Regions from separate parts of the Cellulomonas sp. ICMP 17802 genome, predicted to be linked through region 2. Evidence: predicted binding sites of a transcription regulator. Region 2 holds the regulator's gene; the other holds the start of a gene.
What was found. The regulator HspR, encoded in region 2, represses chaperone genes until heat shock. The targets are predictions, from matches to a motif close to AAGTTGAGTCNNNNNGACTCAACTT.
Positions count from the first base shown of each region.

Region 1 (15,214 bases), on a different contig from region 2:
CCGACAAGTTCACCAACGTCACCAACGGGATCACGCCGCGCCGGTTCGTGCGCCTGGCCAACCCCGGGCTGTCCGAGCTGGTCACCGCGGCCATCGGCGACGGCTGGGTCACCGACCTGGACCGGCTCAAGGAGCTGGAGCCGCTGGCCGACGACGCCGAGTTCCGGCGCGCGTTCCGCGAGGTCAAGCGCGCGAACAAGCTCCGGCTGGTGGACGTGCTGGCGGAGCGCGACGGCATCGCCATCGACCCCGACACGATGCTGGACGTCATGGTCAAGCGGCTGCACGAGTACAAGCGGCAGACGCTCAAGCTCCTGCACGTGGTCACCCTGTACGACCAGGTGACGTCCGGCGCGGTGAAGATCGAGGACATCGCGCCGCGCACGTTCGCGTTCGGGGCCAAGGCGGCGCCCGGCTACAAGATGGCGAAGCAGACCATCGGGCTGATCAACGCCGTCGGCCGCACCATCAACAACGACCCCGCCCTCAAGGGCCGGCTCACGGTCGCGTTCCCGGCGAACTACAACGTGACCCTCGCGGAGAAGCTGATCCCCGCGGCGGACCTGTCGGAGCAGATCTCCCTGGCCGGCAAGGAGGCCTCGGGCACGGGCAACATGAAGTTCGCGCTCAACGGCGCCCTGACCATCGGCACCGACGACGGCGCGAACGTCGAGATCCGCGAGCTGGTGGGCGACGAGAACTTCTTCCTCTTCGGGCTCACCGAGCCGGAGGTCGCCGAGATCGTCGACCGCGGCTACCACCCGACGTCGTACTACGAGAAGAACCGCTCGCTGCGGCACGCCCTCGACCTCATCGCGTCGGGGACGTTCTCGGACGGCGACCGCACGACCTTCGAGCCGATCGTGTCGAACCTGCTGTCCGAGGACCGGTTCCTGGTGCTCGCCGACTACCAGGCCTACATCGACGCGCAGGCCCGCGTGGACGCGGCGTACGCGGACACCGAGGCGTGGACCCGGTCGGCCGTGCTCAACGTGGCCCGCTCCGGCTTCTTCTCGTCCGACCGCTCGATGCGCGACTACATCGACCGCATCTGGCACACGCACCCCGTGCCGCCGGAGCGCTGACCTGGAGTGCAGTGGAGGGTGGGGCGCGAAGCGCTCCGCCCGCAGCGGAACGGAAGGTCAGCGCGACCACAGGAACAGGCGCTGACCCCCACGACCCGCACAACGTCCGAGGACGTGGTCGCCGGAGCGCTCACTTCCTCGGACGTTGCGACGTCGTGCCGGGGCCTACCCTTGACGGGTGACACCGCCCAAGAAGTCCCAGGAGATGAAGGCGTCGACCGCCGCCGCCAAGCTCGACGTGTACCTGCCGGCCACGCCGGAGGACTTCCAGCACCGGATGATCACGCGTGACGAGCTGTCGGAGCTGCAGCGCACGCCCCCGCAGTGGCTGGTGGACCTGCGCCGCGACGGGCCGCACCCGCGCAGCGTGATCGCCGGCCGGCTGCGCATCTCGATCAGCGGCCTCGCCCGCGGCGGCATCACCGACCCGCTGACCACCGCCGAGATCGAGGCGCTGCAGGCGGACCCGCCCGGCTGGCTGGTGCGCGAGCGGGAGATCGCCGCCCAGGTCCGCCTGGAGGAGCGGCTCCAGGAGTCGCGCGAGGCGGACCGCAAGGCGGCCGCCGCCCGCGAGGGCTGATCGCGGCCGGTCAGCGTCCGGGGCGGGGCTTGCGCGGCTTCGGCTTCCCCTTCGCCGACGACGCCCGGCCCTTGCCGGACGACGACGCCCCACCCTTGCCCGACGACGAGGCGCCGCCCTTGCCGGACGACGACGGACCCCCGGCTCGACCGGTCGGCTTCTTCGCGGGCAGCTCGGGCGCGGGAGCCGGCGCACCGACCCCGCGGCTCGACGTCGCCGTGCGGCCGCGGACGATCCCGATGAACTCCTCGGTCAGGTCGTCGTAGCGGTCGGTCACCCAGGCCAGGCCCACGGCGGACCCGGGGGCGTCGCGCACCACGCGCGCGGTCAGCCCACGCCTCTGGTGCAGGCGGCCGAGCGACTGCGGCAGCACGAGCACCGCGACGCCGGCGGCGACCAGGTCGACCGCGTCGGCGGTGGTGGGGACCGGGTCGCCCGCGAACGGCGTGCCGGGCGGCTCGGCCCAGTGCAGCGTGTCGTCGAGCGGGACCACGACGGTCTCGTCCACCAGGTCGGCGGCGTCCAGCTCCTCGACGACGGTGACCAGGTGGTCCTTGGGCACCACGACGACGGTGGCCTCGGTGTACAGGGGGATCACCGAGAGGTCGTCGCCGGCCGCGGGCAGCCGGAGCAGCGCGACGTCGGCGGCCCCGGAGCGCAGCAGGTCGGGGGCGTGGGCCGGCTCGGTGTGCACGAGCTCGACGGGGACGTCGCGCAGCCGCTCCTGCCAGACCCGCAGCCAGCGGTCGGGGTTGACGCCGGGGGACAGGGCGACCCGGAACGTCCTCGGCGCGGTCATCGGACCCTCCGGAAGACGAGGTCGCGCACCTCGTGGCCGAGGTCCAGCCCGCGCTGCTCGAACTTGGTGACCGGGCGGTCCGGCGGTCGGGGGGTGAACCCGTCGGCGGTGTTCTCCAGCCCGGGGTCGGCGGTCAGCACCTCGAGCATGGCGTCGGCGTACTCCACCCAGTCGGTGGCGCAGTGCAGGGTGCCGCCGACGCGGAGCCGGGACCGCAGCAGGGCGACGTGCGCCGGCTGCACCAGCCGGCGCTTGCGGTGGCGGGCCTTGGGCCACGGGTCGGGGAAGTACACGTGCACCGCGTCGAGCGAGTCGACGGGCAGCACCCGGCGGACCAGGTCGAGGGCGTCACCGTGGGCGACCCGCACGTTGGTGAGGCCCGCACGGTCCAGCAGGCCGAGCAGGTGGGCGACGCCGGGCAGGTGCGCCTCCACCGCGAGGTAGTCGCGGGCGGGGTCGGCGGCCGCCATGGTCGCGGTCGTCTCGCCCATGCCGGAGCCGATCTCCAGCACCAGCGGCGCCGACCGGCCGAAGAGCGCGGTGGTGTCCAGCGAGCCGTCCGCGCCGCGGGGGGCGGGGGAGCGGTCGTCGTGCACCGAGAACCCGAACCGCGGCCAGAGGGTCCGCAGCGCCTCCTCGCGTTCGGGACCGAGGGGCGACCGGCGCGGGTGGAAGGTCCGCAGCGGCTCGTGGGGTCGCGAGGCCACGTGGCGGAACGCGTCGGACGGGAGGGTCACGGTCGTCCAGCCTAGGCGGCGGGCCGTCAGTCGCCGACGACGGGGCCCATCAGCGCGAACACCTCGCCGAACGGGCCCGACGCGATCGCCATGCGGCCGAAGGGGGTGTCGGTCGGCGGGCTGACCACCGCCCCGCCCAGCTGGGCGACCTGCCCGGCCGACTCGTCGACGTCGGTGACCGCGAAGTAGAGGGTCCACGCGGCAGGGGCGTCGGCACCGGCCTGCTCCCCGTAGCCGCCGACCCCGGCGAGCGGCGTCCCGCCCAGGGACACCGACGCGTACTCGAACCCGGGCGCGCTCAGGTCCTCGGCGGTGTAGCCGAACACCCGCCGGTAGAACGCCAGCGCGCTCGGCTGGTCGTGCACCATGACCTCCGACCACACCACGGACCCGGGCTCCTCGACGACGTCCCAGCCCGTGTGCGTGCCGGGCTGCCAGACCCCGAAGACGGCCCCGGCGGTGTCGACGAAGATCGCCATGGAGCCGAAGTCCATGATCGCCATGGCCGGCACGATCTCCTGCCCGCCGGCGTCGGCGATCGCGGCCGAGGTCGCGGCGAGGTCGTCGGTGGCCAGGTACACGCACCAGGCCGGGGGCGGCGCGGGCTCGTCGCCCATCGGCTCGCCCAGCCCGACCACCCGTCGCCCGTCGACGAACGCCTGGGTGTAGGAGCCGACCTCGGGCCCACCCACCTCGAACTCCCAGCCGAACAGGGGGCCGTAGAAGGCCCGGGCGGCGTCGAGGTCCGGGACCGTGATGTCGGCCCAGGCCGGGGTTCCGGTGGGCCAGGCCTCGCGATGGGTGGTCATGGTGACACCCAACACCCGGGTCGGTGTCGGCGCCACCAGGTGCCCGGACCAGGGCAGATGCCGACGAACGGGAGACATCGGGCAGCCGGTGTGCTACTCACGTCACATGGCGGACGCGCGCGACGACCGGGAGCCGCTGGTCGACGTCGTGCCCGCGGCGGCGGGCAGCGAGCCGCCCGGCGAGCACGGCGAGAGCGGGCTCACGGTGGTCGTCGCGTTCGGCGCCAACCTGCTCATCGCCGTCGCCAAGACCGCGGCCGCGATGATCACGGCGTCGGCGTCCATGCTCGCGGAGGCCGCGCACTCGTGGGCGGACGCGGGCAACGAGATCTTCCTCCTCATCGCGCAGCGGCGGGCGGGCAAGCCGCCGGACCCCACGCACCCGCTCGGCCACGGCCGGGAGGTCTACGTCTGGTCGCTGTTCGCCGCCATCGGGCTGTTCGCCGTCGGCGCGGGTGTCTCCATCACGCACGGGATCCAGGAGCTCGCGCACCCGGAGCCCGCCAGCGACTTCGGGGTCGCGTACGTGGTGCTCGGGGTGTCGTTCGTGCTCGAGGGGATCTCGTTCGTGCAGGCGTCGCGGCAGGCGAAGCGCGGGGCGGCCCGGCAGGACAAGGACCTGGTGGCGCACATCCTCGAGACGTCGGACCCCACCGTGCGGGCGGTCTTCTTCGAGGACGCCGCGGCCCTGGTCGGCCTCGTCATCGCCGCCGCGGGCATCGGCCTGCACCAGCTGACGGGTTCGCCCGTGCCCGACGCGGTCGGCTCGATCCTGGTCGGCGTGCTGCTCGGGGTCGTGGCCGTGGTGCTCATCGACCGCAACCGCAGGTTCCTGGTGGGTCAGGTGGCGGACCCGCGTCTGCAGGCGGCCGCGCTGCGCGCGCTGCTCGAGCTGCCGGAGATCGAGCGCGTCACCGAGCTGCGCCTGGAGTACGTGGGCGCCCGGCAGGTCTACCTGACCGGCGCGGTGGATCTCACCGGCAACCTGGCCGAGGACGACGCGTCGCACGTGCTGGCGTCCCTGGAGCGCCGGATCGCGCGGACGCCCGCCGTGGTCGGAGCCCTTCTCTCGTTGTCGGAGCCCGAGGAGCCGTCGCTGTGACCACCGCACCAGAGCCCGTCGTCGAGGAGCCGTTCCGCGTCCCGGTAGCGGGCCTCGTGCGGCTCGCCGTGCCCGCCGCGATCATCGGCATCGGGTGCGCGCTCACGCTCTTCGCGCTCAGCTGGCTGGCCAAGCAGCTCGAGGGCTGGGTCTGGGACGACCTCAGCGCCGCGGTCGGCGTGAGCTCGGACTCGGCGCTCTGGATCATCGGCGTGCTCACGGCCACCGGCCTGCTGATCGGGCTCGTGGTGCGCTACGTCCCCGGTCACGCGGGCCCGGACCCGGCCACCCAGGAGCTGGTGGCCGCGCCGCTGCCGCTGCGGGTGCTGCCCGGGCTCGCGCTGGCGCTGGTGCTCATGCTGGCGGGCGGCGTCAGCCTCGGGCCCGAGAACCCGATCATCGGCATCAACGTGGGCCTCGCGGTCGCGTTCGGACTGCGGTTCCTGCCCAAGGTGAACGCCCCGGTCTGGCTCGCCATCGCGGTCTCGGGCACCATCGGCGCGATGTTCGGCACGCCCGTCGCGGCGGCGCTGCTGCTCTCGGAGCTGGACGCCGGCGACCGCAGGATCCCGCTGTGGGACCGGCTGTTCGCGCCGCTCGTCGCCGCCACCACGGGCGCGCTCACCATGCTGCAGCTGGAGGACCTGGACCTCTCCGTGGACGTCCCGGCCTACACGTACGCGGGGCTGAAGGACCTCGGCCTCGCGGTGGTCATTGCGCTGGGCGCGGCCGCCGTCGGGCTGATCGCCGTCTACCTGTTCGTGCCGATGCACCGGATCTTCCAGCGCATCGGCCACCCCGTCCTCATGCTCACGGCGGGCGGCCTGCTGCTCGGCCTGCTCGGTGCCCTCGGGGGAGAGGTGACCCTGTTCAAGGGCCTCTCGCAGATGCAGGAGCTCCCGGGGCTGGCCGCCACCACGACGGCCGCCGGGTTCCTGGCGATGGCCGGCATCAAGCTCCTCGCGCTGCTGGTCGCCGCCACGTCGGGGTTCCGCGGCGGACGGATCTTCCCGGCGCTGTTCGTCGGGGTCGCGCTCGGGTTCGCCGTGCACACCCTCTGGGACGCCGTGCCGCTGGCGCTCGCGGTGGGCGCGGGGGTGGTCGGCATTGTCGTCGCGGCCACGCGCAACGGCTGGCTGAGCCTGTTCATGGCGGTCGCCGTGGTGCCGCAGGTGTCGCTGCTGATCGGGTTGCTGCTGGCCACGCTGGCCGCCTGGCTGCTGGTGACCAACCGGCCGCCCCTGCTGGCGCCGCCCGGGGACGGGCGCGCGCCCGGCCGAGAGCGCGCCCCCGCGGCCTAAGGGAGCCGGGCGTCGAGGAACGCGAGCACGTCGGCGACGTAGGTGTCGCGGGCCGGCCGCGGGGACAGCGCGAGGTCGTGCGCGCCGCCGGGCACCTCGACGAAGGTCACGTCCGGTCCGAGGTTCGGCGCCAGCCGCCGCATGTCCGCCACGTCCAGCACCGAGTCGGTGGTGACCAGGGCGTCGTGCCACGCATCGTCGGGGCCCGAGGCGTCGGAGGCCAGCACCAGCACCGGGACGTCGATCGCGAGCCCCCGGGCCACCCGCTTGTGCCCGCGACGGATCGTCCGGACGAAGCCGGCCCGGACGGGGAACCCGTCGAGCGGCTTCCACGCGAGGTCGTAGGACCACTCTCCGCCGGTGCCCTCGTGCAGCGCGCGGCCGTAGAACGGGCCCAGCTTCGCGATGGGCAGGCTCGGAGCGACCGCGCCGACGCCGTCGAGCACGGTCGTGAGCACCGTGCGCTCGAACCGCGAGCCGCGCAGGTCCAGCCACGGGCTGTTGAGCACGAGCGCGTCGATGAGGCCCTCGCCGCGACGCGAGTCGGCCCACAGGGACGTGACCAGCCCGCCCATCGAGTGCCCGAGCAGCACCACCTCGTCGTGGTCGGCCCGGACCACCCGGACCGCCGCGTCGATCTCCTCGGCGAACGCGCCGAGGTCGGTGACGTAGTTGGCCGGGCGGCCGTCGCGGATCGAGCGTCCGTAGTCGCGCAGGTCGAGGGCGTAGACGTCGTAGCCGTGCGCGCCCATCGCGTCGCCGAACCCGGTGTGGAAGAAGTAGTCGACGAAGCCGTGCACGTAGAGCAGCGCGCGCCGGCTCGGGGTCCCCGTGCGGTGCACCAGGGTGGCGACGGGGTCGGGCGTGCGGCCGTCGGGCCGCAGCGGGAGCGTGCGGGAGGTCCAGCCGGGGCCGAGCACGTCCGGGGCGTCGTCGTCCATGGCGTGATCGTGCCACGGGTGAGCGCGGACAGACTTGAGCGGAATAGACTCAACTCTGACGGTCGTTGCGACGGGCAGAGAACACGACACACAGGAGGACACGTGGACGCCAAGTTCACCACCCGGTCCCAGGAGGCCCTGGGCGACGCCATCCAGCAGGCGTCCGCCGCCGGCAACCCGCAGCTCGAGCCCGCGCACGTGCTCAACGCCCTGCTCCAGCAGGAGGGCGGCGTGGCCAACGGGCTGCTCGACGCCGTCGGCGCCGACCGCGGGGCGCTCGGCCGCGCGGTCCGGGGGATGCTCGTCAACCTGCCCACCACCAGCGGCTCGACCGTCGCGCAGCCGTCCGCGTCCCGTGCCACGTCGACCGCGCTCGAGGCCGCCTCCTCCGAGGCGCGCTCGCTCGGCGACGACTACGTCTCCACCGAGCACCTGCTGCTCGGCCTGGCCACCGGGCAGTCCGGCGTGGCCGACGCGCTGCGCGCCCAGGGCGCGTCCCGCGACGCGCTCGCGGCCGCACTGCCGGCGGTGCGCGGTTCGGCGCGCGTCACGACGCCCAACCCCGAGGGCACCTACAAGGCGCTCGAGCAGTACGGCCTCGACCTGACGCAGCGGGCGCGCGAGGGCAAGCTCGACCCCGTGATCGGCCGCGACGCCGAGATCCGCCGCGTGGTGCAGGTGCTCTCGCGCCGCACCAAGAACAACCCCGTGCTCATCGGCGAGCCCGGCGTCGGCAAGACCGCCGTGGTCGAGGGGCTCGCGCAGCGCATCGTCGCCGGTGACGTGCCCGAGTCGCTGCGCGGCAAGAAGCTCGTGGCGCTCGACCTGGCCGCCATGGTGGCCGGCGCCAAGTACCGCGGGGAGTTCGAGGAGCGGCTCAAGGCCGTGCTGGCCGAGATCACGGGCTCCAACGGCGAGGTCGTCACGTTCATCGACGAGCTCCACACGGTGGTCGGCGCGGGCGCCGGCTCCGAGGGCGCGATGGACGCGGGCAACATGCTCAAGCCCATGCTGGCCCGCGGCGAGCTGCGCCTGGTGGGTGCCACGACGCTCGACGAGTACCGCGAGCGCATCGAGAAGGACCCCGCGCTCGAGCGCCGGTTCCAGCAGGTGTTCGTCGGCGAGCCGTCCGTGGAGGACACCGTCGCCATCCTGCGCGGGCTCAAGGAGCGGTACGAGGCGCACCACAAGGTGACCATCGCGGACTCGGCCCTCGTCGCGGCGGCGACCCTGTCCGACCGGTACATCACCGGCCGTCAGCTGCCCGACAAGGCCATCGACCTGGTCGACGAGGCCGCCTCGCGCTTGCGCATGGAGCTGGACTCCTCGCCGGTCGAGATCGACGAGCTGCAGCGTGCCGTCACCCGGCTCGAGATGGAGGAGGTCGTGCTCAGCGAGTCCGACGACCCCGCCTCGGCCGACCGCCTGGAGCGGCTGCGCAAGGACCTGGCCGACCGGCGCGAGGACCTGGCGTCCCTGACCGCGCGGTGGGAGAAGGAGAAGGCCGGGCACAACCTGGTCGGCGAGCTCAAGGCCCGGCTGGACACGCTGCGCACCGACGCCGAGCGGCTGCTGCGCGAGGGCGAGAACGAGAAGGCCGCGCGCATCCTCTACGGCGAGATCCCCGCGCTGCAGGAGCAGATCTCGGTGGCCGAGGCCGAGGAGGCGTCGATCGACGCCGCGCCCGACGGCCCGCCGATGATCGCCGAAAAGGTGGGTCCCGACGAGGTGGCCGAGGTGGTCGCGCAGTGGACCGGGATCCCCGCCGGCCGGCTGCTCGAGGGCGAGACCGCCAAGCTGCTGCGCATGGAGGAGGTGCTGGGCGAGCGCCTGATCGGCCAGCGCCCCGCCGTCGCCGCGGTGTCCGACGCGGTCCGCCGCGCCCGCGCGGGCATCTCCGACCCCGACCGCCCGACGGGCAGCTTCCTGTTCCTCGGGCCCACCGGCGTCGGCAAGACCGAGCTGGCCAAGGCGCTCGCGGACTTCCTGTTCGACGACGAGCGCGCCATGGTCCGCATCGACATGTCCGAGTACGCCGAGAAGCACTCGGTGGCCCGGCTCGTCGGCGCGCCCCCCGGGTACGTCGGGTACGAGGAGGGCGGCCAGCTGACCGAGGCCGTGCGGCGTCGCCCGTACTCCGTGGTGCTGCTCGACGAGGTGGAGAAGGCGCACCCCGAGGTGTTCGACGTGCTGCTGCAGGTGCTCGACGACGGTCGCCTGACCGACGGGCAGGGGCGCACGGTCGACTTCCGCAACGTGATCCTGGTGCTCACGTCGAACCTCGGCTCGCAGTTCCTGGTGGACCCGATGCTCTCCGAGGACGAGAAGCGCGACGCGGTCATGTCCGCCGTGCGCACGGCGTTCAAGCCCGAGTTCCTCAACCGCCTGGACGACGTTGTGCTCTTCGACCCGCTGTCGCTCGACGAGATCGGGCACATCGTGGAGCTGCAGGTCGCCGCACTGGCCACGCGCCTGACCGACCGGCGGCTGACGCTCCAGGTCACGCCCGCCGCGCGCGAGTGGCTCGCGCTCGAGGGGTACGACCCGGCCTACGGCGCACGGCCCCTGCGGCGCCTGGTGCAGAAGGAGATCGGCGACCGGCTGGCCCGGCAGATCCTGTCGGGCGAGGTCCGCGACGGCGACACCGTGGTGGTGGAGCGCGGCGGGGACGGGCTGGAGGTCAGCAGCACGCGGTGACGGGTGGCGCTGGTTACCACCTGGTCGGGATTGGTCCCGCGTGGGATCCTGGCGCCATGACCACCGAGGTGACGACCGGGCCGGGCGCCCGCGCCGGCGGCTACGCCAAGGGGCGGGCGACCCGCGAGGAGATCCTCGACGCGGCCGTGCAGCTGTTCGGCGAGGTTGGCTACCACACGGCCTCCCTGCGCGAGGTGGCCTCCCGCGTCGGCATCTCGCACCCCGGCCTGCTGCACCACTTCCCCAGCAAGGCGGCCCTGCTGGCGGCGGTCCTGGAGCGTCGCGACGAGGTCGACGGGCTGGCCATCCGCGCCGACCTGGACGCCGGGCACGACTACCTCGACGCGCTGTCGATGCTGGTCGAGCGCAACGCGTCGCGGCCCGGCATCGTCCAGCTGTTCGCGACGCTCTCCGCGGAGGCCACGTCGCCGGACCACCCCGCGCACGCGTTCTTCCAGGAGCGCTACCGCAGGGTCGTGGCGCGCTCGGTCGCCGAGCTCGAGCGGTTCCGCGACGAGGGCCGCCTCCGCCCGGGCATCGACCCGGTGACCGCCGCGCGCCTGACCATCGCGGTCATGGACGGCATGCAGATCCAGTGGCTGCTGGCCGCGGACACCCCCGAGAGCCGCCCCGACATGGCGGCCGCCCTGCGCGCCCAGCTCGCGGCCCTGCTCACCGACTGACTGCGCCTGTCATCACATGCCGGACGGGTCGACGCCGTCGGCGAGCTCGGACCAGAACGGCACCCGGAGCGACGGGTCGGGCACGGGGACGGGCCCCGAGCGGCCGAGGAACTCGCGCGCGAGGTAGTCGGTGAGGTCGGAGCCGTAGCGGATGACGTCCGTCTGGTAGATCGAGAAGACGGGCGTCCCCGGTCGCGCGGCGCCGCCCGGCAGGTAGCGGTGCGCGTAGACCGGCACCATCGTCGGGACGGCCGCGAGCCGGCTCCGCGCGGCGGCCTCGAGGCCCTCGGGCGGCCGGGGACCCCAGGAGGCCGGCCAGAAGCCGTCGTGCAGGACGTCGTGCACGACGCCGTCGACCGGCCACGCCAGGCGGGCGCGCAGCGGTGTCTCGTCGTCGTCCAGCCAGTCCGGCCAACCGTCGCCCACCGGGACCGCGCGACCGAGCAGCTCGCGGTGGTCGGAGCAGAAGGTGAACCCGAACCGCCGCTCGACCTCCGCGATCTCGTCGGAGGTCAGCGCAGGGTCGAGCCACACCCCCGCGGCGTCGAGCCGGTCCAGCGCCGCGTCGAGGTCCATCGGGCGATCCTCGCAGGTGCGGCCGGCCCGCCCGATCAGCCCGCGGCGGCCTCGGTCACCAGGGCGTCCAGCGCCTCGCGGTCGAAGCCGGCCATGCCGAACTCCGCGATGACCTTGGCGGGCATCTGCAGGATCATCGCCTGCATGGTCTCGTCCATCGGGCCCATGCCGGCGGGGGGCACCAGCGCGGCCTGCAGCAGGGGGCCGCCGACGGGGTGCGCGAACCACTCCTCGACCGTCGACATCGGCGTGAGCTCGCCCCAGAGCGGCTCGCCCTCGACGTCGAGCGACACCGACCCGCGCAGGTCCCGGGACGAGGCGCCGACCTCGATGACGAACTCGCCGCCCTCGACCACCCAGCGGCGCAGGCCCGGGTGCCAGTACGACAGGTCCCGCGCGGTCAGCGCGAACGAGACCTCGCGGGACTCGCCCGGCTCGAGCGGCACCTTGGCGAACGCCTTGAGCTCGCGCGTCGGGCGCAGCACCGAGGCCTGCGGGTCCCGGACGTAGACCTGGACCACCTCGGCGCCGGCGACCGGCCCCGTGTTGGTGATCGTCGCGGTCACCGTGACGTCGGTGCCGTCGGCGGTCGCCGCCACGTCGTCATAGGCGAAGGTCGTGTAGGAGAGTCCGTGCCCGAACGGGTAGGCGACGTCCATCGCGCGGGTGTCGTACCAGCGGTAGCCCACCAGCACGCCCTCGCCGTAGCGGACGACGCCGGCCTCGCCCGGGAAGTTGCCGAACGCCGGGGTGTCCTCGATCCGGTGCGGGATCGTCTCGGTGAGCCGGCCGGACGGGGTGCGCACGCCCAGCAGCAGGTCGGCGACCGCCGAGCCGCCGGCCTGGCCGCCGAGCCAGGTCTCGAGGATCGCCGGGGCGAGGTCGCGCCAGTCGGTCACGCTGACGGCCGAGCCGTTGGCGAGCACGACGACCACCCGCGGGTTGACCGCCGCGATCGCGCGCAGGGTCGCCACCTGGTTGTCAGGCAGGCCGAGCCGCGGGCGGTCGTAGCCCTCGGACTCGTCGGGGCCCGGCAGGCCGAGGAACGCGACGACGGTGTCGGCGCCGCGCGCCGTGTCCACGGCCTCGGCCAGCAGCTCCTCGTCGGAACCCGACGGACCGCCCGCGATGGTGAAGCCCGCGGCGAAGGCGACGTCGCCGGCCGACCGCAGCGCGTCCAGCGCGGAGTCGAGCCGCGTCGGGTTCACCTGCGACGAGCCGGCGCCCTGGTAGCGCGGGGTGCGCGCGAACTCGCCGATCACCGCGACGCCCTCGGTCGAACGAAGCGGCAGCAGGCCGCCGTCGTTCTTGAGCAGCACCGACCCGGCCGCCGCGGCCTCGCGGGCGAGCTCGTGGTGGGCGTCCACGTCGAACGAGTCGTCCGACGACAGGCCGGGCAGCGACTGCGCGACCAGCCGCAGCACCCGGCGGACGGCGACGTCGAGCACGGCCTCGTCCAGCGAGCCGTCGCGGACGGCGGCCACGACCTCGGCGTCGGGACGCGGGCCGGCGGCCGGCATCTGCAGGTCGAGGCCCGCGGCGAGCGCGGGGACGCGGTCGTGCACGGCGCCCCAGTCGGAGACGACGAGCCCCTCGAACGCCCACTCGTCGCGCAGCACCTCGGTGAGCAGCCAGTGGTTCTCGGACGCGTACGTGCCGTTGACCTTGTTGTACGCGCACATCACGGTCCACGGCTGGGCGTTCGTCACCACCCGCTCGAACGCCGGCAGGTAGATCTCGCGCAGGGTCCGCTCGTCGACCTCGGCCGACACGCGCATGCGGTCGGACTCCTGGTTGTTGGCCGCGAAGTGCTTGAGCGACGTGCCCACGCCCTGGCTCTGGATGCCGCGGACGATCGCGGTGCCCAGCTCGCCCGCGACCACGGGGTCCTCGGAGACGTACTCGAAGTTGCGGCCGCACAGCGGCGTCCGCTTGATGTTGACCCCCGGGCCCAGCAGGACGGCGACGTCGTTGGCCCGCGTCTCGCGCCCGAGCGCCTCGCCCACGCGGGTGACCAGCTCGACGTCCCACGACGAGCCCAGCGCGGCCGCGGTCGGGAAGCACGTGGCCGGGACGGAGTTGCCGAGGCCCAGGTGGTCGGCGTCCTCGGGCTGCTTGCGCAGGCCGTGCGGGCCGTCAGTGACCATGATCGCGGGCACCCCGGCGCGCTCGACGCCCTGCGTGTGCCAGAAGTCGGAGCCGGACGTCAGGGACGCCTTCTCCTCCAGGGTCAGCTGGGCCAGGACTCGTTCGACGTCGAAGACCTGCGCCATCGCGGGGTTCCTCCTCGGTGGGGTTGGTGCCGCCACCCTAACCCATTACCTACCACGTGGTAAGTGTCTGGGATCAGGGGAGGTTCGCCGACCCGTCGAGGAACGACCCGGTGACGCCGCCCCCGTCGACCACCGCCAGGCACAGCCCGATGCGGTCCCCTTTCGCCCACGAGCGCTCGGTCGGCGACCACGTCACGGTCCGGACGCCGGCGCCGATCTCGGCGTCGTCGAGCACGCAGGCGCGCGCCACGCGGGCGTCGGCCGCCTGCTGGCCGGGCCAGACGGCGTTCTCGGCGAACGAGAACTCGGTGATCACCTGCGCCTCGTGGGGGTCGGCGCAGGGCACCACCCGGACCGAGTCGACCGGGCCGTCCGCCGGGACCGTGGCCAGGCAGTTGCCCGTGACCAGCTGCTGGGCGTGCGCGCTCCGCGCGGAGGGCACGTCGGCGGGCAGGGGGCGGGTGGCCAGCGCCGTGAGCACGAGGGTCGTGCCGACCACGGCCAGCGCTACCGTGCCCAGCATGCCGAGCACCCCGCCGGCGATGGCCAGGCCCCGGCCGCGGGTGTGCCGGGAAGCTACCCGGCGCAGGGCCACGGCGGCGAGCACGAGGGCCACCGGGCCTAGTCCGAGCAGGCCCGTGACCAGGGACCAGACGGCCGTCGGCTCGAGCGGCGGGCGCGGCGCCACCCACCCCGGCGCGTAGTGCGCCTCGGGGTAGGAGTACGGGGACGCGGGACCGGTCAGGACGACGTCCCCGCGCCCGCCAGCTGCAAGGTCCCGGCCGTCGCCGAGCCCGTCATGCCCGGCTCGTCGCCGTAGTAGACGCAGTAGGCCGAGGTGGTGCCCGCGGCGTAGTCGTCCGGGTGCGGGAAGTACAGGCTGATGTCGCCGTCGGAGAAGTAGCCGGGCAGCAGCCCCTCGGTGAGCTGGTCGCAGGCGTCCCACGCCTCGTTGTACGCCGTGTCGAACTCGTCGTCGGCGTCGAGGCTCACGGGACCCGACATCGGGATGAGGCCGACCACCTCGGCGTCGTGCGGCTCGGCGCAGTCGACCGCGTCCGTGTCGCTCATGTCGTACGTCATCGCGAAGGTGGTCAGGCACGTGCCGGTGGTCAGGTCGGTCCGCAGCGCGAAGTCGGGGAGCGTCGATCCGCTGTCCGTGCCCGGCGTGCCGCCGGACCCCTCGTCGATGCTCTGCCCGACCTCGTCGGCGACGTCCGAGAACCCACCGGTGGCGCCGAAGACCGCGAGCACGATCACGAAGTAGGCGATGACGGCCAGCATCCAGAGGATGCCGATCCCGCCGATCACGATGCCCGCGATCGCCCAGCCCCGGCCCGCCTTGCCCGACACCCGGATGCGCCGCAGCGCCGCGATGCCGAGCCCGAGGCCGACCACGCCGGGGAGCCCGCCGAGGAACATCCCGACCAGGCTGGTGACGAACGACGCGATGGCCAGGCCCTCGGTGGGCGGCGTGACGTAGGGCTGCCCGTACGGCTGCCCGTACCCGTACGGCTGCGCGCCGTAGGGCGTGGGCTGCTCGTAGCCGGGCGTCCCGTACTGCGGGGTGCCGTAGGCCGCGGGCTGGGGGGCCCCGTACTGCGGAGCCCCGTACTGGGGCGCGCCGGCCT
Region 1 is NZ_JBGFQZ010000001.1:392,488-407,701, forward strand. It holds gene AB5970_RS02000 (glycogen/starch/alpha-glucan phosphorylase) at 1-1,085, shown strand, start outside; gene AB5970_RS02005 (DUF5997 family protein) at 1,291-1,665, shown strand; gene AB5970_RS02010 (LysR family transcriptional regulator substrate-binding protein) at 1,676-2,464, opposite strand; gene trmB (tRNA (guanosine(46)-N7)-methyltransferase TrmB) at 2,461-3,201, opposite strand; gene AB5970_RS02020 (VOC family protein) at 3,228-4,010, opposite strand; gene AB5970_RS02025 (cation diffusion facilitator family transporter) at 4,117-5,112, shown strand; gene AB5970_RS02030 (ion channel protein) at 5,109-6,413, shown strand; gene AB5970_RS02035 (alpha/beta hydrolase) at 6,410-7,354, opposite strand; gene clpB (ATP-dependent chaperone ClpB) at 7,457-10,051, shown strand; gene AB5970_RS02045 (TetR/AcrR family transcriptional regulator) at 10,108-10,734, shown strand; gene AB5970_RS02050 (hypothetical protein) at 10,747-11,310, opposite strand; gene AB5970_RS02055 (beta-glucosidase) at 11,346-13,583, opposite strand; gene AB5970_RS02060 (DUF4190 domain-containing protein) at 13,657-14,271, opposite strand; gene AB5970_RS02065 (DUF4190 domain-containing protein) at 14,325-15,214, opposite strand, start outside.
Region 1: clpB (ATP-dependent chaperone ClpB) is a predicted target of HspR. The motif match lies at 7,386-7,410, and genes of this name have one in related genera.

Region 2 (15,214 bases):
CGCCGTCGGTGGTCGCGTTCTCCAAGACGGGCGAGGTGCTGGTCGGCGAGATCGCCAAGCGCCAGGCCGTCACCAACGTCGACCGCACGATCACGTCCGTCAAGCGCCACATGGGCACGGACTGGTCGCAGACGATCGACGACAAGAAGTACACCGCGCAGGAGATCAGCGCGCGGGTGCTCTCCAAGCTCAAGCGCGACGCGGAGGCCTACCTGGGCGAGCCCGTCACCGAGGCCGTCATCACCGTCCCGGCGTACTTCAACGACGCCGAGCGCCAGGCCACCAAGGACGCCGGCGCCATCGCGGGCCTCAACGTCCTGCGCATCATCAACGAGCCCACCGCTGCGGCCCTGGCCTACGGCCTCGAGCGCGGCAAGGAGGACGAGCTCATCCTCGTCTTCGACCTCGGTGGCGGCACGTTCGACGTGTCCCTCCTCGAGGTGGGCAAGGACGACGACGGCTTCTCGACGATCGAGGTCCGCGCGACCTCGGGCGACAACCGCCTCGGCGGCGACGACTGGGACCAGCGCATCGTCGAGTTCCTCATCTCCGAGGTGAAGAACTCCACGGGCGTCGACCTGGGCAAGGACAAGATCGCCGTGCAGCGTCTGCGTGAGGCTGCCGAGCAGGCCAAGAAGGAGCTCTCGTCCGCGACGAGCACCAACATCTCGCTGCAGTACCTGTCGATGAGCGAGAACGGCCCGGTCCACCTGGACACCAAGCTGTCGCGCGCGCAGTTCCAGCAGATGACGCAGGACCTGCTCGACCGCACCAAGGCGCCGTTCCAGTCGGTCATCCGGGACGCGGGCATCAAGCTCGCGGACATCGACCACGTGGTGCTCGTCGGCGGCTCGACCCGCATGCCCGCGGTCACCGAGGTGGTCAAGGAGCTCACGGGCGGCAAGGAGCCCAACAAGGGCGTCAACCCGGACGAGGTCGTCGCCGTCGGTGCCGCGCTGCAGGCCGGCGTCATGAAGGGCGACCGCAAGGACGTCCTGCTCATCGACGTCACCCCGCTGAGCCTCGGCATCGAGACCAAGGGCGGCGTGATGACCAAGCTCATCGAGCGCAACACGGCCATCCCCACCAAGCGGTCCGAGATCTTCTCCACGGCCGAGGACAACCAGCCGTCGGTGCTGATCCAGGTGTTCCAGGGCGAGCGTGAGTTCGCGCGGGACAACAAGCCGCTGGGCACGTTCGAGCTGACCGGCATCGCGCCGGCTCCGCGTGGCGTGCCGCAGATCGAGGTCACGTTTGACATCGACGCCAATGGCATCGTGCACGTGTCCGCCAAGGACCGCGGCACCAACAAGGAGCAGTCGATGACGATCACCGGCGGCTCGGCCCTCCCCAAGGAGGACATCGAGCGCATGGTGCGCGAGGCCGAGGAGCACGCGGCCGAGGACAAGGCGCGTCGCGAGGAGGCCGAGACCCGGAACTCCGCCGAGCAGCTGGTGTACTCGACCGAGAAGCTGCTGGTCGACAACGCGGACAAGCTGCCCGAGGACGTGAAGACCGAGGTGCAGACCGCGGTCACCGAGCTCAAGACGGCGCTCGCGGGCACCGACGTCGCCGAGGTCAAGGCCAAGCACTCGGCCCTGCTCGCGGCGAGCCAGAAGATCGGCGAGGCGATCTACTCGGCCGACAACATGGCGGCCAACGCGCCGGCCGACGAGCAGCCCGCTGCTGACGCGTCGTCCGACGAGGACGTCGTGGACGCCGAGATCGTCGACGACGAGGACGAGGCGGTCAAGTGACCTCCGGCACCGACGACGCCGGCGACGGCCTGACTCCTGAGGAGCAGGTCCTCGCCGACGCCGAGTCCATCGCGGCGTCCGCCGAGGAGGAGGTCGTGCTCGAGGGCCTCGTCGAGGCCGAGAAGCTCGCGGCCGAGCGGCTGGAGGAGCTCCAGCGCTCGAAGGCGGCCTACTACAACCTCGAGCAGCAGTACTCCGGGTTCGTGAAGCGGTCGAAGGCCGACGCCCTCGCCGCCCACGACCGGGGCGTGCACGCGATCGTCGAGGCGCTCATCCCGGTGCTGGACGACATCGAGCTGGCCCGCCAGCACGGTGACCTCACCGGACCGTTCGTGTCCATCGCGGAGAAGCTCGAGGCGACCCTCGGTCGCTTCGGGGTGATCCGGTACGGCGCGGTCGGCGAGCCGTTCGACCCCGCGATCCACGAGGCGCTCATGCACTCGCACGCGGCGGACGTCACGGAGTCGACCGTGCAGATGGTGCTGCAGCCCGGGTACCGCACGCCCGACCGGGTCCTGCGGGCCGCCCGCGTCGCGGTCGTGGATCCCGAGGCGTAGAACCCGAGTAGCGTCCGGGCAACGAGCACTCGTTGCCCGGACGCTGCACACAGAGACGAAGGAAGGAGCGGCGTGACCGGTCAGGACTGGCTCGAGAAGGACTTCTACTCGGTCCTCGGCGTCCCCAAGGACGCTGACGCCGCGACGATCAAGAAGGCGTACCGCAAGCTCGCCCGGCAGATGCACCCGGACCACAACCCGGGTGACGCCAAGGCCGAGGCGCGGTTCAAGGACGTCGGGGAGGCGTACGCGGTCCTGTCCGACGCCGAGCAGCGCGGCCAGTACGACCAGCTGCGGGCCATGGCCGGCGGTCCGCGCTTCACGTCCGGCAGCCGCGGCGGGACTGCGGGGTTCGAGGACGTCTTCGGCGGCATGTTCGGCGGCCAGCAGGGCGGTCGCGTCCGGTACACCAACGCTCCCGGCGGGGCGGCCGGCTTCGAGGACATCCTCGGCGGGCTGTTCGGCACCAGCGGCGCCGGCGGGTTCGCCCCCGGTCCGCAGCAGGGCGCCGACCTGGCGACGAGCGCGACCCTCCCGTTCCGTCAGGCGGTCGAGGGCTCGACGGTCTCCCTCGTGGTCGAGGGCCGCACCGTCAACGCGCGCATCCCCGCCGGCGTCCGCGACGGCCAGAAGATCCGGCTGCGCGGCAAGGGTCGTCCCGGCGAGCGCGGCGGACCGGCGGGCGACCTGGTGATCACCGTCCGCGTGACCCCGCACCCGGTCTTCGCCCTCGACGGCGACCACCTGCGCATCACCGTCCCGGTGGCCTTCGACGAGGCCGCGCTGGGCGCCACCATCGAGGTGCCGACGCTCGACGGCTCGACCGTCCGCGTCCGCGTGCCCGAGGGGACCCCGTCCGGTCGCGTGCTGCGCGTCAAGGGCAAGGGCGTCCCCGGCACCAAGGGCGACCTGCTCATCACCGTCCAGGTCGTGGTCCCCCAGCGGCTCAACACCGCAGCCCGCGAGGCCGTCCAGGCGTTCGGCATCGCCACGTCCGGTGAGGACGTGCGCGCGGGCCTGCTCGACGCGGCGAAGACGTAGCCATGGTCTCCGAGGACGCCAAGGTCTATGTGATCTCGGTCGCCGCCGAGCTGGCCGGCATGCACCCGCAGACCCTGCGCCAGTACGACCGGCTCGGCCTGGTCAGCCCCAGCCGGGCGAGCGGCCGCGGCCGCCGGTACTCGCTGCGCGACATCGCGACCCTGCGCGAGGTGCAGCGGCTGTCGCAGGACGAGGGCGTCAACCTGGCCGGCATCAAGCGGATCCTCGAGCTCGAGTCGGAGCTGGACGGGCTGCGGCGCCAGGTCGAGTACCTGCGCGCGTTCGTCGCGCCGGGCCGCCGGGTGTTCACGGCCGACCGAACGGGAGCCGTCGAGGCGGTCAGCCGCACCGCCAGCCGCAGCCGCCGCCCGACCACCACGGCGGACCGCGCGGCCGTGGTCCTCTGGCGCCCGTCGCGCTGACCCCTCCAGCGTCCGCGCATCCGGTCGCCCGAGCGCACGAATCTGCGGACGCTGCCGCCGTGGACCCGTTGCGTCCGCACATCCGGTCGCTGGGGCGCGCGAATCTGCGGACGTCCGCGGGAGCGGCCACTTCCTGCCGGGTGGCCATGGGAGCGACGACCATCGCTGCCTAGACTCGGCGCTCGTGACGACCGACCTCGACCTCGACCGGGCCCGCCGCGACACCCCCGGCATCGACCACGTCGCCCACCTCAACAACGCCGGCGGCGCCCTGCGCCCGAGTCTCGTGACCGACACCGTCGTCGCGCACCTGCGCCGCGAGGCGGAGATCGGTCCGTACGAGGCCGAGGCCGAGGCGGAGGACCGGGTGGCGGCGGTCTACGACTCGGTCGCCCGCCTGGTCGGCGCACAGCGGGACGAGATCGCGCTCGTGCAGAGCGCGACGGCCGCGTGGAACGTGGCGTTCGCCTCGCTCAGCATCAAGCCCGGCCAGCGTCTCCTCACCGCGCGCACCGAGTACATCAGCAACGCCATCGGCCTGCTCCAGGCGTGCGAGCGCTCGGGCGCGACGCTCGAGGTGATCGAGGACGACGAGCACGGCCAGGTGGACCTCGACCGGCTGGAGAGCCGGCTCGACGACGACGTCGCGCTGGTGGCCCTGACCCACGTGCCGACCGGCGGCGGCGTGGTCAACCCGGCCGCGGAGGTCGGGGTCCTCACGCGGAAGGCCGGCGTGCCGTTCCTGCTCGACGCGTGCCAGTCGGTCGGCCAGCTCGACGTGGACGTCGACGACCTCGGCTGCGACCTGCTCGCGGCGACCGGGCGCAAGTTCCTGCGCGGTCCGCGGGGCACCGGGTTCCTCTACGCGAGCCGGACGGTCACGGAGCGGCTGGTCCCGCCCGTGCTCGGCCTCGGCGCGGCCACCTGGACGTCCCCGAGCACGTGGGAGGCGGTCCCCGGCGCGCTGCGGTTCGAGACGTGGGAGCGGTCGATCGCCGACAACCTCGGGCTCGGCGCGGCGGCGGACTACGCCCTGGGGTTCGGGCTGCCGGCGATCGAGCGCCGCGTGGTCGGGCTGGCCGACCGGCTCCGCGCCGACCTGGCCGAGCTGCCGGGCGTCACGGTGCGCGACAAAGGCGTGCGCCGGTCGGGCATCGTCACGTTCACGGTCGAGGGGCGGTCCGCCGACGAGGTCCGCGCCCGGGTCGCCGCCGCGGGCGTGAACGTCAGCGTCACGCGCCTGTCGTCGGCCCAGCTCGACTTCGGCGCGCGCGGCCTGACCGAGGTGGTCCGCGCGTCGCCGCACTACTACACGTCGGACGAGGAGCTCGACCGGCTGCTCGCGGCGCTGCGCTGAGCCGTCCCCAGGGTGGGGCGCCGTCTGCTCGGGTAGGTTCGCTGCCGTGCGTGCGATCCCCAAGGACTACCCGCCCATCGTCTACATCCCTGCGGCCCGGCACGTGGCCGACCCCGCCGACCTCGAGGTCCTGTACCGGGAGACCAAGGACGGCCGGACGGCCCTGCTCGTCTACTCGGCGCTCGACCGGCTGATGCGGTGCTGCGGCGAGGACCAGCCGTGGTTCACCCTGCCGACGGCGGAGCTCCAGCAGCTGTGGGACGTGCGCCCGTTCGACCTCGTGCTGCTCGACCTGCCCGTGCCGGACGACCAGCGGTTCGGGGCGTCCGCATGAGCGTCGAGACCGACCACCAGGCGCTCGACCAGATCGCGCAGCGGCTCCGCGCGGCGGGCACCGCCCTCGACCGGGCGTCGACCAGCATGCCCGGCGCCGTCGACGCGGGGGTCGCCACCGAGCTGCTCGCGGCCGTCCTGCACACCTTCGCGGACACGTCGGCCCGGCTCACCTACGAGGCCGACCACCTCGCCGGCGTGACCGAGGAGTGCGTCGCGGACTACCGCGCGACGGACAGCGGCGTCACCGAGCGCTTCCGCACCCTGGGGCAGTGGTGACGGCCGCGCTCCAGACGGAGATCGCGGGGTCGCCCGCGAGCATCCGCGGGGCCGCGACCTGGCTGCGGGGCTCCTTCTCCACCGCGGCGTCGACGCTCTCCGACGACGTCCGCACCCAGCGCACGCAGTCGGCATCGGCGTGGGTGGGTGACGCCGGCGACGGCCAGCGCCGCCGGCTGGCGACCCTGGCCGACACGGCCGACGGCGTCTCCGGCATCGCGTCCAGCACCGCGGGCGACCTCGACGCGCTCGCCACCGCGCTGCAGACCGCGCAGTCGGAGATGGAGCGCGCGCGCTCGGTCGCCCGCGCGGGCGGCCTCACCGTGACGGGGACCCTGGTGCAGGCGCCCGGACCCGCGCCGGCCGCCGTGCCGTCGCTGGCGGCGGACGCGACGCCGGCCGAGGTCGCGGCGCACGACCAGGGGGTCGCCGCGATCGACGACCACAACGCGCAGGTCACCGCGTGGAACGCCACGGTCGGGATCGCCGAGGGCGTCCAGACCGGTTGGGCCGAGGCGCTCACGTCGGCCGCCGGCACGTGGCAGTCGAACTCCGGCAACCTCACCGGTCTGGCCAACGACCTCATGTCCGCCGGCGTCTCGGCCGCCGCCATCTCGGTGGTCGCCTTCAACGCCTCGCAGCGGATGGCCGGCTACCAGGCGGCGGCGCAGTCCTACGCGGCGCACGTCCGGGCGGTGACGACGCCCGAGGGGCGGATCACCACGTCCGCCTGGCACTTCTACGAGCTGCTCGACGGTTCGACCGACAACGCCGGCCTCGCGGCCCGGGCCGCCGAGGATCTGCGCGGCGCGCGCGTCCCCGTGGGGCTGGCGCGCGGGCTCCTGGTGCTGGGCGTCGCGGCGACCGGCTACAGCATCTACGACGACACGCAGCACGGGGAGTCGCCGGCGCAGGCCGCGGTCTCCAACGGGGTCGGCTTCCTGGCGTCGCTCGGCGCCGGGGCGGCCGCCGGCGCGGGGGTCGGTGCGCTCGTCGGCACCTTCGTCCCGGTGCCGGTGGTCGGCACGGTCGCCGGAGCGGTCGTCGGCACCATCATCGGCACGGGCGTCGGCCTCATCACCTCGGGGGCCATCGACTCGATGTGGGAGAACGGCGTGGATGACCTGGGCGACGTCGGCACGGCGATCGCCGACGGCTGGGACGAGCTCACCGGAACGGTGTCCGACGCGGGCGACCTGGTGGGCGACGCGGCCGACGCCGTGGGCGGCGCGGCGAAGGACGCGTGGGATGCCATCTTCTGAGTCCACGGGCGCAGGCCGGGGCTTCCTCTGGTTCGTCGTCATCGCCAACGCCGTGCTCGGCGGGTTCGTGCTCGGGCTCTCGCTCGCGATGCTCGTCGCGCGGGGCCAGAGCACGTGGAGCGTGCCCGCCGCCTTGCTCGGCGTCGCCGTCGGGCTGGGCTGGGTCGGGCTCGGCTCGGTGGGCTTCCACCGGACGTACCTGCACCGCGCGCCGCAGGACGGGCGGAGCGTGACCACGCAGCCCGTCGACGGCGTCCCGGCGCTCGTGCTGCCGTGGCGGTCGACGCTGCTGCTGCTCCCGATGCTGACCGTCGCGTTCCTCGTCCTCGTGCTGGTCGGGGTCGCGGCGGCGCTGCTGCGCGACGGCAACGGCGGCGCCTGGCTCGTCGTCGTGCTCGCCGCCCTGCTGGCGCTGCTGCTGCCCGACACGGTCCTGCGGGCCGCCCGCGACCCGCGCGTCGTGCTGACGGCGCAGGGCATCGGGGCCCGCGGCTGGGACGGCGACGCCTGGCTCGACTGGGACGACGTCGCGTCGGCCGAGCTGGTCAACGCGGGCCAGTTCACCCTCGTCCGCTTCCACGGGGCGCCCGGAGCTCCCTCGTGGCGGTGGTCCCGGCGGCGGAGGTTCCTGGTCGCGCCGCAGCCGCGGGCGCCGTGGATCGACGTGCCCGCGCCCGCGCTCGACATCGATGCCGGGTGGTTCGCGGGCATCGTCCTCTACTACGCGCACACGCCGTCCGCCCGCGCGGAGATCGGCGGGGACGTGAGCCGCCGGCGGCTCGTCGAGCACCTGGACCCGCGCACCTGACACCGTGAGGTCGCCGCGTGTCGGCGTCATGTCGGCGCCCTGTCAGCGCGCCCCGGCAGCCTGGGGTCATGACACAAGACCTGGTGATCGAGGCCGACGGCCTCGTCAAGCACTTCGGCGAGACGAAGGCCCTCCAGGGCGTCGACCTCGCCGTCGCCCGCGGCACCGTCCTCGGTGTGCTCGGCCCCAACGGGGCCGGCAAGACGACGGCCGTCCGCATCCTCTCCACCCTCCTCACCCCCGACGCCGGCCACGCCCGCATCGCGGGCTTCGACGTGGTCAAGGACGCCGAGCGCGTCCGCCAGTCGATCGGCCTGACCGGCCAGTACGCGTCCGTCGACGAGGACCTCTCCGGACGCCAGAACCTCGTGCTCTTCGGCACGCTGCTGGACCTCGGCCGGGCCGGCGCCCGCGCGCGCGCCGCCGAGCTGCTCGAGTGGTTCGACCTGACCGACGCGGCCGACCGGCCGGCCAAGACCTACTCCGGTGGCATGCGCCGCCGCCTCGACCTCGCGGCGAGCCTCGTCGGCCGCCCCGACGTCATCTTCCTCGACGAGCCCACGACGGGCCTGGACCCCTCCAAGCGCGAGGACATGTGGGACGTCGTCCGCTCGCTGGTCACCGACGGCTCGACCGTGCTGCTCACCACGCAGTACCTCGAGGAGGCGGACGCGCTCGCGGACGAGATCACGGTCATCGACCACGGTCGCGTCATCGCGCACGACACCCCGGACGGCCTCAAGCGGATCGTCGGCGGTCAGACCCTCGAGGTCCGGCCCGCCGACCTGACCCGCATGGCGGAGGCGGCGACCATCCTCGGCCAGGTCTCGTCCGGCCCGGCCGCCGACGAGATCCGCAAGGGCGTCCTCGCGGTCCCGGTCCAGGACGACTCCGCCCTGACCGCGACGGTGTCCCGGCTGGCGAGCGCCGGCATCGGCGTGACCGAGCTCTCCCTGCACCTGCCCAGCCTGGACGAGGTGTTCTTCACGCTCACCGGCCGCACCGCGTCCGACGACGACACGGCCGACACCACCGAGACGAAGGAGGTGGCCTGATGACCACGCTCACCGAGCACCGTTCCCCGCGCGCCGTCCCCACGTCGGCCGCCACCGTCACGCGCAAGCCGTTCCCGCTGGTCCGGCACTCGCTGTCGCTGGCCAAGCGCAGCCTGATCAAGACGTGGCGGACGCCCGAGGCGCTCATCGACGTCACCCTGCAGCCGGCGATCTTCCTGGTGATCTTCGTCTACATCTTCGGCGGCGCGGTCGCCGGTGACACGACGACGTACCTGCAGTTCCTGCTCCCGGGGATCCTCGCCCAGACGATCGCCCAGGGCGCCATCGCAATCGGCGTCAACCTCAACACCGACCTCGAGAAGGGCATTTTCGACCGGTTCAAGTCACTGCCCATCCCGCGACCGGCTCCCCTGGTCGGGGCCGTGATCGGCGACGTGGTCCGCTACGTCATCGTCATCATCTCGACGTTCGTCGTCGGCTACCTGATGGGCTTCCGGATCCTCACCGACCCGCTCAGCGCGGTCGCGGGCTGCCTGCTGGCGATCCTGTTCGCGCTGTCCCTGTCCTGGGTGTCGGTGTTCGTCGGCATGAAGGTCCGGACCTCCGGCGCCGTGCAGGGGATCATGTTCCTCATCATCATGCCGCTCAGCTTCGCGTCGAACGTGTTCGTCCCCGCGACCACGCTGCCCAGCTGGATGCAGAGCTTCGTCGCCTGGAACCCGCTGACCCACCTGGTCGCCGCGATGCGCGGCTTCTTCCTCGGGGCGCCGATGGGCAACAGCGTCTACTACACGCTCGCCTGGTGCGTCGGGCTGGTCGCGGTGTTCATGCCGCTGGCCCTGCGGGCGTACCGCCGCAAGGTCTGACCCCACCGACGGACGGCGGGTCTCCCCGAGGGGAGGCCCGCCGTCCGTCATGCCAGGCCGGCCGCGAGCTCCCGAACCCGGGCCGCCGCCGCGGTCGAGGGCTGGTCGCGCCACACGTCGAGCAGGCGCTCGCGGTCGTCGTCGTCGCCCAGCACCTCGGCCAGCAGGCCGTCGACCCCCGGCTGGAAGAGCATCACGCGGTTGGCGCCGAGCCGGACGCCGAGCGACCACAGGTGCCGCGCGAGGTCGTCGTCCCCGCGGTGGGCCGCCAGCTCGGCCATGCCCAGCGCGAACGACCCGAGCACCGGCATGTCCTGCGTGGCCAGCGCCTCCGGGGCCGCGGACGTGAGCAGGTCGACGGCGTGCGCCAGGGCGGCGTCCTGCTGCTCGACGCGCATCCCCGCCACCCGCAGGTGCATCACGGCGGCGGCGACCCGGAACGCGATGCGCGCCTGCGGGACCGGCATCGACATGGTGACCACGAGCGCCGACGCGGCCTCGGCGTTCGCCAGCGCCTCGTCGGCGCGCCCGGCGTGCCAGGCGACGTGCGCGAGCCCGAGCAGCGCCTGCGCCGCGTCGATGTCGTCCACCTGCGACGAGGTGGTCACGTCGCGGAGCCGGACCAGGGCCTCCTCGTCCCCCTCGAGCGCGCGCTGGACGTCGAGCATCACGCGGATGCTGCGCACGTCCTGCATCGCCCCGACCAGCTCGAGGTGCCGAAGGCCGCGCACCAGCCACTCCTGCGCGTCGTCGGACCCCCGGGCGCTCTCCCACTGGCCGACGCCCTGCGCGGCCATGCCCATGCCCCAGTGGTCGCCGATCGCCTCGAACTGCCGGTAGGCCTCGCGCGCGTCCACGCTGGACATCGACGGGTCGCCGGCGTTCTCGCGCACCGCCGCGCGCATGAACAGGCCGAGCCCGTGCAGGAAGCCGTCGTCGCTGGCGATCAGCCGTTCCGCCGCGACCAGGCTGACGTCGACGTCCGTCGAGCCGAGCGCGGGCATCGTGGCGGTGAGCGCGGTGATGCGCCGCGAGACCTGCTCGGGCCGCTCCGCGAGCACCAGGCGGATCGACCGCCACGCGAGGGCCACCAGGCGCAGCGACACCGAGACGCCCGCGTTGACCGCGGCGAACAGGCTCGTGGCGGTCAGCCGGTCGGCGTCCGGCAGCGGCCGGCCCGACGCGGCGCCGACGAACAGCGGCGACGTCCGACGGGCCGCGGGGTCGTCGGCCAGCAGCACGCGCTGCGCCCACTCGGTGACCTCGACGTGCAGCCCGCGCACGCTCCAGAGGTGGAAGAGCGCCGAGACGATGTCCACGGCGCCGGACGGGTCGTCGTGCTCCACGGCCCAGCGCAGCGCCGCCAGGAACGTCTCCTGCTCGGCGGCGCACCGGTCGAAGGCCACGACCTGACCGGAGCCGACGAAGTCCGCGCCCAGCCGCACGGCCTCGGCGGCCGCCCACCGGACCAGCCCCGACATGGCGTCGCGCCGGTGGCCGACCGCGTCGAGCCGCGCCTCGCCGTACTCCCGGACGGTCTCGAGCATGCGGTAGCGCGCGGGTCCGCCGTCCTGCTCGTCGAGCGTGAGCAGCGACTGCTCGACCAGCGTGGCCAGGCCCCGGCGCACCGCCGCGGCCGAGGTGCCCGCGACGGCGGCCGCGGCGTCGGCCGTGAAGGGCGCGGGGATGACGGCCAGCCGCTGGAACAGGGCCCGGTCGGGCGGGTCCAGCAGCTCGCGGCTCCAGTCGACCATCGCCCACAGGCTCGCGTGCCGGTCGGGCAGGCCGCGCAGGGCGTCGTCGAGCAGGGCGAACCGGTCGCTCAGCCCCTCCAGCACGTCCTCCACCGTCATCGACCGCAGCCGCGCGGCCGCCAGCTCGAGCGCGAGCGGGAGGTTGTCCAGCCGGTGGCACAGCTCGCGCGCGCGGTCCGGGTCCCACCCGAGGGTCGCCCGGCCGGCGCGGGCGCGGGTCTCCAGCAGCTCGAGCGCGTCGGCGTCGGGCAGCGCGCGCAGCCGGTGCACGGACTCGCCGACCAGCCCGAGCGGGGCCCGGCTGGTGGCGAGCACCACGACGTCGGGGGAGGCGACCGCCAGCAGGTCGCCGACGACCACGGCGGCCGCGTCGAGCACGTGCTCGCAGTTGTCGAGCACGAGCAGCCCGTCGAGGTCCTGCGCGGCGAGCCGCAGGCGGTCCTCGGGCGTCAGCAGCCGGCGCTCGGTCGTGATGTCCGCGCGCGCGGCGGTCGCGTCGGCGCCGCCGATCGCCGCCAGCACGGTGGGCAGCACCTCGGCGGGCGCCCGCAGGCCGGCCAGCTCGATGACCCGGACGGAGCGCCGCCCGGTCGCGGCGCGGCGGGCCACCTCGCCGGCCAGGCGCGTCTTGCCGGCGCCGCCGGTTGCGACGATGGTGACCAGCGCCGACGTGCCGAGCGCCGACTCGACCTGGGCGACGTCGGCGTCCCGCCCGACCAGCGCGGTCGCGGGCCGGCGCCAGGCGGCGGGCAGGGCCAGGACGGCGCGCGGGGAGTCCGTCGGCGCGGCGCGGACCGGCGCCGGGGCGAGCTCGCCGCGCAGCAGTGCGAGGTGCGCCTGCGCGACGACGGGCGACGGGTCGGTGCCGTAGGCGTCGGCCAGCTCGGCACGCACCTGCTCGACCACGGCGAGCGCCTCGGCGTCCCGGCCCTGGGCCGCGAGCACGCGCACCAGCAGCGCGACCAGCGGCTCGTCCGGCGGGGTCCGCAGCGCGCAGCGGCGCAGGTCCTCCACCATGTCGTCCACCTGGCCGAGCGCCAGTCCCGCCTCGGCCTGGAGGGCCACGACGTCCGCGAGCAGGTGCGCGGTGGCCGTGTCGCTCAGGTCGGGGACGGCGGGCACCAGGGCGCGCGCGTCGCGGCCCAGGTCCCGGGCGAGCGCCGCGTCGCCGGCCCGCAGGGCGGACCGCCCGTCGGCAAGGAGTCCCTCGGCGTCGGCGACGTCGATCCGCAGGCCGTCGACGGGCAGCCGGTACCCGCCCGGCGCGGCCTCGATCGCGAGCCCGAGGCGGCGGGCGCGGGAGACGAGCGCCTGCACCGCGCCGGCGGCGTCGTCGGGCGGGAGCCCCTCCCACACGTCCTCGACGAGGGCCGCCGACGACACCGCGCGGCCGCGCGCGTCGAGCAGGGCGCCCACGAGCGCGACCAGCCGGTCACCGCGGACGGGCCGGCCGTCGACGGCGAGCGCCCCGAGCGTCGTGATCTGCACGGGGACAGCATCGCGCACGCGGGTGGCCCGCCGTCCGCGTCCGCGGCGATCCGAGTGTCCCGACACGGCCTCGACGCGCGTCTCTCGGCCGTTCGGGTGCACGTCCTGGCGTGTCGCGGCGGGGCGTTCCGGGCCAATCGGACAACCCGGGTGTGGACTGCGATGTGGACGGGCTGTGGGCGCGGTGAGCGTGCCTGTGGATGCCTGTGCACGGTCGCGCGTCGGCCCTGGTCGGGGGCGCTGTCAGTGGTCGCCGGTAGGCTGGGAGTTCTCCACAGGGTGAAGAATGACACGCTTGTCACTACAACCCCTAGTGGTCCATTGCGTGTGGGACCCCTAGGTGTAGTGTCTAGTCACGACGCAGCGCGGAACCGGCACACCGGGTCTCAGCACCGCATCCGGCCCGGAGACGGGCCCACCAGCACCAGGCAACAGCTTCGCGAACGCTCCGGGGGGAGCGTGCCGCAGACAGGACCAGCGGACAGGACATGGGGAGCCCACGATGACGATCACGGTCTACAGCAAGCCGGCGTGCGTGCAGTGCAACGCGACCTACCGCGCGCTCGACAAGCTCGACGCCGAGTACACGGTCGTGGACATCAGCGAGGATGCCGACGCGCGTGACTACGTCATGTCGCTCGGCCACCTGCAGGCCCCCGTCGTGATCGTCGACGGCGAGCACTGGTCGGGCTACCGCCCGGACCGCATCAAGGCGCTGGCCGACCGTCTGGCGACCGCGGTCGCCTGACACGAAGACTCCCCGGGCCGGCGCTGGTGAATGCCGCGCCGGCCCGGCGGGCTCGTCGCAGCAGCAGCACGACCTGAGCGAGGGGATCCGACCGATGAGCTCCCTGGTCTACTTCTCCTCCGCCTCGGACAACACCCACCGCTTCGTGCAGAAGCTCGGTCTGCCTGCCCAGCGCATCCCGCTGCGGCCGACGGACCCGTTCCTGCACGTCTCCGAGCCGTACGTGCTGGTCCTGCCGACGTACGGCGGAGGGAACGAGGGTGGCGCAGTACCCCGGCAGGTCATCAAGTTCCTCAACGACGAGGACAACCGTGCGCTGATCCGCGGAGTCATCGCGGCCGGCAACACGAACTTCGGCGAGGCCTACTGCATCGCGGGGGACATCATCGCGGCCAAGTGCCACGTCCCCTACCTGTACGGGTTCGAGCTCATGGGAACGAACGAGGACGTCACAGCCGTCCGTGAGGGATTGGGAAGATTTTGGCAGCGACAGTCGCAGATACCCGCGTAGAGACGTCGGGACTGGATTACCACGCCCTCAACGCCATGCTGAACCTCTATGGCGCGAACGGCGAGATCCAGTTCGACAAGGACCGTGAGGCGGCGCGGGCGTACTTCCTGCAGCACGTCAACCAGAACACGGTGTTCTTCCACGACCTGAACGAGAAGCTCGACTACCTCGTGGAGAACAAGTACTACGACCCCGAGGTGCTCGCGCAGTACGACCGCGCGTTCATCAAGACGCTCTTCGAGTACGCGTACTCGAAGAAGTTCCGCTTCCAGACGTTCCTCGGCGCGTTCAAGTACTACACGTCGTACACGCTCAAGACGTTCGACGGGAAGCGGTACCTCGAGCGCTTCGAGGACCGGGTCTGCATGGTCGCCCTGGCGCTGGCCGAGGGCAACCAGGACTTCGCCATCTCCTTGGTCGACGAGATCGTCTCCGGCCGGTTCCAGCCGGCGACGCCCACGTTCCTCAACCTCGGCAAGGCGCAGCGCGGCGAGCCCGTGTCCTGCTTCCTGCTGCGCATCGAGGACAACATGGAGTCGATCGCGCGCGGCATCAACTCCGCCCTGCAGCTCTCCAAGCGCGGCGGCGGCGTGGCCCTGCTGCTCAGCAACATCCGCGAGCACGGCGCGCCCATCAAGCACATCGAGAACCAGAGCTCCGGCGTCATCCCCGTGATGAAGCTGCTCGAGGACTCGTTCTCGTACGCCAACCAGCTGGGTGCCCGTCAGGGCGCCGGCGCCGTGTACCTGCACGCGCACCACCCGGACATCTACCGGTTCCTCGACACCAAGCGCGAGAACGCCGACGAGAAGATCCGGATCAAGACCCTCTCGCTGGGCGTCGTCATCCCGGACATCACGTTCGAGCTGGCCAAGAAGAACGAGCCGATGTACCTGTTCTCGCCGTACGACGTCGAGCGCGTGTACGGGGTGCCGTTCGCGGACATCAACGTGACCGAGAAGTACTACGAGATGGTCGACGACGCGCGGATCAAGAAGACCAAGATCAGCGCCCG
Region 2 is NZ_JBGFQZ010000005.1:8,026-23,239, reverse strand. It holds gene dnaK (molecular chaperone DnaK) at 1-1,757, shown strand, start outside; gene grpE (nucleotide exchange factor GrpE) at 1,754-2,314, shown strand; gene AB5970_RS07000 (DnaJ C-terminal domain-containing protein) at 2,387-3,355, shown strand; gene AB5970_RS06995 (heat shock protein transcriptional repressor HspR) at 3,358-3,777, shown strand; gene AB5970_RS06990 (aminotransferase class V-fold PLP-dependent enzyme) at 3,962-5,134, shown strand; gene AB5970_RS06985 (SAV_915 family protein) at 5,181-5,468, shown strand; gene AB5970_RS06980 (hypothetical protein) at 5,465-5,746, shown strand; gene AB5970_RS06975 (hypothetical protein) at 5,740-7,008, shown strand; gene AB5970_RS06970 (hypothetical protein) at 6,995-7,816, shown strand; gene AB5970_RS06965 (ATP-binding cassette domain-containing protein) at 7,885-8,871, shown strand; gene AB5970_RS06960 (ABC transporter permease) at 8,871-9,698, shown strand; gene AB5970_RS06955 (BTAD domain-containing putative transcriptional regulator) at 9,746-12,940, opposite strand; gene nrdH (glutaredoxin-like protein NrdH) at 13,443-13,688, shown strand; gene nrdI (class Ib ribonucleoside-diphosphate reductase assembly flavoprotein NrdI) at 13,783-14,199, shown strand; gene nrdE (class 1b ribonucleoside-diphosphate reductase subunit alpha) at 14,169-15,214, shown strand, end outside.